DNA from 2 places in the Streptomyces sp. 796.1 genome. Region 1 is predicted to be linked to the other one. Evidence: predicted binding sites of a transcription regulator. Region 1 holds the regulator's gene; the other holds the start of a gene.

Region 1 (2,396 bases):
GCGGTCCGCAGGGCGGCCAGCCCGGAGCCGGCGGATTCGGCGGCGGGCTCGGGGACGTGTTCGGCGGCCTGTTCAACCGCAGCGGTGCGGGGACGCGGGCGCAGCCGCGGCGCGGTCAGGACATCGAGTCCGAGGTGACGCTCAGCTTCACCGAGGCGGTGGACGGCGCGACGGTGCCGCTGCGGATGTCCAGCCAGGCGCCGTGCAAGGCGTGCCAGGGCACCGGTGACAAGAACGGCACCCCGCGGGTCTGCCCGACCTGCGTGGGCACCGGGCAGGTCAGCCGGGGCGGCGGCGGTGGGTTCTCGCTCACCGACCCGTGCGTGGAGTGCCGGGGCCGGGGCCTGATCGCCCAGGACCCGTGCGAGGAGTGCAAGGGCAGCGGCCGGGCCCGTTCCTCGCGCACCATGCAGGTCCGCATCCCGGCCGGGGTCAGCGACGGCCAGCGCATCCGGTTGCGTGGCAAGGGTGCCCCGGGTGAGACCGGTGGTCCGGCCGGCGATCTGTACGTCGTGGTGCACGTGGACGCCCACCCGGTCTTCGGCCGCAAGGGCGACAACCTGACCGTCACGGTCCCGGTCACCTTCGACGAGGCGGCCCTCGGCGGCGAGGTCAAGGTCCCCACGTTGGGCGGCCCACCGGTCACCCTGAAGCTGCCCGCCGGCACCCCCAGCGGGCGTACGATGCGGGCCCGTGGCAAGGGTGCCACCCGTAAGGACGGCACGCGGGGCGATCTGCTGGTCACCATAGAGGTGACGGTGCCGACCGAGCTGAACGACAAGGCGCGCGACGCGCTGGAGAACTACCGCGACGCCACGGCGGGTGAAGACCCGCGGGCCGAGCTGTTCCAGGCCGCGAAGGGAGAATGAGATGGACGGCCGAGGCGCACGCCCCGGCGGCAACAGCCGCAATCCGTACGAGCTGACCGACGACTCACCGGTGTACGTCATCTCGGTCGCCGCCCAACTCTCCGGTCTGCACCCGCAGACCCTGCGCCAGTACGACCGCCTCGGCCTGGTCTCACCGGACCGCACGGCGGGCCGCGGGCGCCGCTATTCGGCCCGCGACATCAGCCTGCTCCGCCAGGTCCAGGCGCTCAGCCAGGACGAGGGCATCAACCTCGCCGGCATCAAGCGCATCATCGAACTGGAGAACCAGGTGGCCGCGCTCCAGCAGCGGGTCGCCGAACTCCAACAGGCCGTGGAGGGCGCCGCGGCGGCCATGCAGCAGCGCGAGGCCGCCGTCCACGCCTCGTACCGCCGCGACCTGGTCCCCTACGACCAGGTCCAGCAGACCAGCGCCCTGGTCGTGTGGCGCCCGCGCAGGCCGGGTCAGGACTGACGGGCGGACGGCCGGCCGACGACGGGACGCGCGGGAGGCGCGTGTTCGTCGCGGGTGCGGGTCGCCGGGGTCAGTCGGTGTCGAGCCATTGAGACATAGCGAACGGTAGGTCCGTCGCCCTTCGGGGGTGGCGGACCTACTGCGTTGTCGGGCGTTGCGGGGCGGGTGCGATGGTGCTGCGCGGCGGCCTGAACGCGACGGGCTGGCCAGCCGCGCCGATGCGCGGGCCCCGCGCCACAGCGTCGCGTACGCCCTGACGTCATACGCACTGACGCCGTGCGCTCTGACGCCGCTCGGCCGGGGCATATTGGCCCCCATGGGGGTGGCGTGTGCTGGGGCGGAGGCCCACTGGGAGAAGGTCCCGAACGCTCAGGAGTCGTACGGCGGACGCGGGTCCGCGGGGGCCGGCAGGTCTGGAACACCTGTCGGGCCGGCGCGCGATGCGATGGCCGCGCTGACCTCGGTCGATCTAGCAGGGGCGGCAGGAATCGAACCTACAGCCTTCGGTTTTGGAGACCGGTGCTCTGCCAATTGAGCTACGCCCCTTCGGTAGCTGTAGCTTGCCACGGCTCATCGGCGGCTAACCAACGGATTGTTGCGGGGCACGGGCTGCGGGGCCGGGTACGGGACGTCCCAGGGTTTTCAAGGCAGTGGAGAATATGGGGAGATAGGCGAGAAGGCGAGGTATGCGCATCGCCCGTCTGGCGGTATCCCTGATGAGGCGGGCGTGGCAGGGGCCGGGCTGCGGCCGAGTGGGGCGGTGGAGCACGGGGGTGCCGGGTGCGCGGGGCGCGTGCTCGGGGGGCGCAGAGCCGTACGGGACGGTTGATCCGGCCCGGAGGGACCGCGGCGACGGCTTCGAGGTGATGCGGGGTGTGTTCCGAGCCCCGGGCAGGCTCATGGGAATGTGACTGGCGTTGGCCATCGCGGCGGCCGGCGGCTTCTTCGCGCTGTCCATGATCCCCGGCGCGGATGACTCGCTCCCCATTGAGGAGCGGACTATGGCGCCCATACATGTGGACGGCTAGCCAGGCTGATGTGGCCGCCAAGTCAGC
Region 2 (2,396 bases), on a different contig from region 1:
ACGGCCCCGCCAGCAGCACGATGGCGAACAGGCTCACGGCAACGCCCACCAGCGCGGTCAGCAGGGGCAGTCCCGCCGCGGCCAGCGATCCGAACGTGATCAGCAGGACGACCGCTGCGGCAGCGAGCCCGATGATCTCCGCGGCCCCGCCGGGGTCGCCGCCGCTGTCCATCGCCGATCCGCCGGTCTCCACCGTCAGGCCCGCTGCCCGGGCCTGATCCGCCGCCCCGTTCACCACCACCCGGCTGGCGTCGGTGACTTCGGAGGACTGCACCCGGTAGGTGACGGTCGAGTACGCCGTCGAACCGTCCTTGCTGACGGCGTCCGACTCGAACGGGTCCGTCACGTCAGCCACCTGCGAGCCATCGCTCAGCATGTCGACCGCCTCGTCCACGGCTTGTCGCGCCTTGCCCGCCGTCACCCGCTGTCCGCCCGGCGCGACGAAGACGACCCTGGCGGTTGCGCCGTCCGCCGCAGCCCCGGGGAAGCGCTCTTCCAGCAGGTCGAACGCCTGTTGCGCCTCGATCCCCGGCATCGAGAACTCCTCGTCGGAGGGGCCCGACGCCTGCGCGGCGCCCACCGCGACCGCGGCCAGCACCCCCAGCCATATCAGGAGGACCCGCCCGCGCCGCCGAAAGGCGCCGCGCCCGAGCCGGTAAAGAAATGTCGCCACGTCAGGGTCTCCCTCTCCACAAGCGATGACTGCTCAAGGCTCGCCGCGAGGGGCCCGCCGCGTCGTCATGCGGCTACGGACAATGCGGGCTACTGCATCCACACCACCCACTACTGAATGCGCAGTAGTTCGCACGACGCCCCGGCACCGGGTGCGCCCCGGCCGCGTAGTGACATCGCCCGTCGCCCAGCCCCACGAAACGGTCCCGCGCGCGAGTCAGTCAGGGGTACGGGCATCGCGGCCCGAATCGCTCAGGACAGCCCTGGCCAGGTCACGCCACGACGCGGCGCGGTGCGGCAACAGCATCGACACGGAGCACCGGGGCACCGCCCCCCCTGCTCGGATCCGCGAGCGCCCTCCAGCTCCCCAGCAAGGAAACCCCTGCTCAGCGCGAGACCAGCGAGGAGTAAAGCGGCCTGGCGAAGGGTTCGACAAGAGGAGGCCAGACAGCGGTCGCCGCCGCGCGATCTCGGGTGCCAGCGGCGCTGGGACTACCGGACGATCGGCTGATCGCTCACAGCGAACAAGGCCTGGGGAACAATGGGAGCCTCACATGCATTGAGTCGGTGTAGCTCAACTTGCCTGCCGAAGGGGAGATCATGGCTTCGCTGTCTACACCGCTCACCCTGCCTGTACTGCCGCTCGATGACGAGGTCGTACTGCCCGGTATGGTCGTGCCGCTCGACCTGACGGACGCCGACGTGCGGGCTGCCGTGGAGGCCGCCCAGGCCGCCGCCAGGTCCGACAGCGGCACGGCGAGCGGCGCAAAGCCGCAGGTGCTGCTGGTGCCGAGGATCGAGGGGACCTATGCGGCGGTAGGCACTCTGGGCACCGTCGAACAGGTCGGGCGGCTCTCCGACGGCGACCCGGGTGCGCTGATCCGCGGCGTGCATCGGGTGCGCGTCGGGGCGGGCACCACCGGCCCGGGCGCCGCGCTGTGGATCGAGGGCACGCCGGTGGAGGAGGCCGGCCCGGATGCCGCGGTGCTGTCCCCTGGCTCCCAGGCCGAGCTCATGAAGGAGTACAAGGCGCTGGCCACGAGCTGGCTACAGAAGCGGGGCGCCTGGCAGGTCGTGGACCGCGTCCAGCAGATCGACGACGTCTCGCAACTCGCGGACAACTCGGGCTATCTGCCCTTCCTCTCCGTCGCCCAGCGGCTGGAACTCCTGGAGACGCTCGACCCGGTGGCGCGCCTCAAGCTGGCCATGGGCTGGCTGCGCGACCACCTGGCCGAACAGGACGTGGCCGAATCCATCGCCAAGGACGTCCAGGACGGCGTGGACAAGCAGCAGCGCGAGTTCCTGCTGCGCCGCCAGCTCGATGCCGTACGCAAGGAACTCGCCGAGCTCAACGGCGACTCCGAGGACGAGGGCGGCGACTACCGCACCCGCATCGAAGCGGCTGACCTGCCGCAGAAGGTGCGCGAGGCCGCGCTCAAGGAGGTCGACAAGCTGGAGCGGTCCTCTGATCAGAGTCCCGAGGGCGGCTGGATTCGGACCTGGTTGGACACGGTGCTCGACCTGCCGTGGAACCGCCGCACCGAGGACGCCTACGACATCAAGGGTGCCCGGCAGGTACTCGACGCGGACCACGCCGGACTGCATGACGTGAAGGAGCGCATCACCGAATACCTCGCCGTGCGCAAGCGGCGCGCCGACCGTGGTCTGGGCCTGGTCGGCGGTCGCCGGGGCGGTGCAGTGCTGGCCCTCGTCGGTCCCCCCGG

Evidence for each region. The regulator HspR, encoded in region 1, represses chaperone genes until heat shock. The targets are predictions, from matches to a motif close to TTGAGNNNNNNNNNCTCAA.
Region 2: the regulator HspR is predicted to act here: its motif matches at 1,232-1,250, upstream of lon (endopeptidase La).

Annotation. Positions count from the first base shown of each region.
Region 1 covers NZ_JBLIWA010000021.1:72,674-75,069, forward strand. The annotation lists gene dnaJ (molecular chaperone DnaJ) at 1-869, shown strand, start outside; gene ACMA1D_RS16370 (heat shock protein transcriptional repressor HspR) at 871-1,341, shown strand; tRNA gene ACMA1D_RS16375 (tRNA-Trp) at 1,815-1,887, opposite strand.
Region 2 covers NZ_JBLIWA010000004.1:33,923-36,318, reverse strand. The annotation lists gene ACMA1D_RS04500 (MMPL family transporter) at 1-673, opposite strand, end outside; gene lon (endopeptidase La) at 1,273-2,396, shown strand, end outside.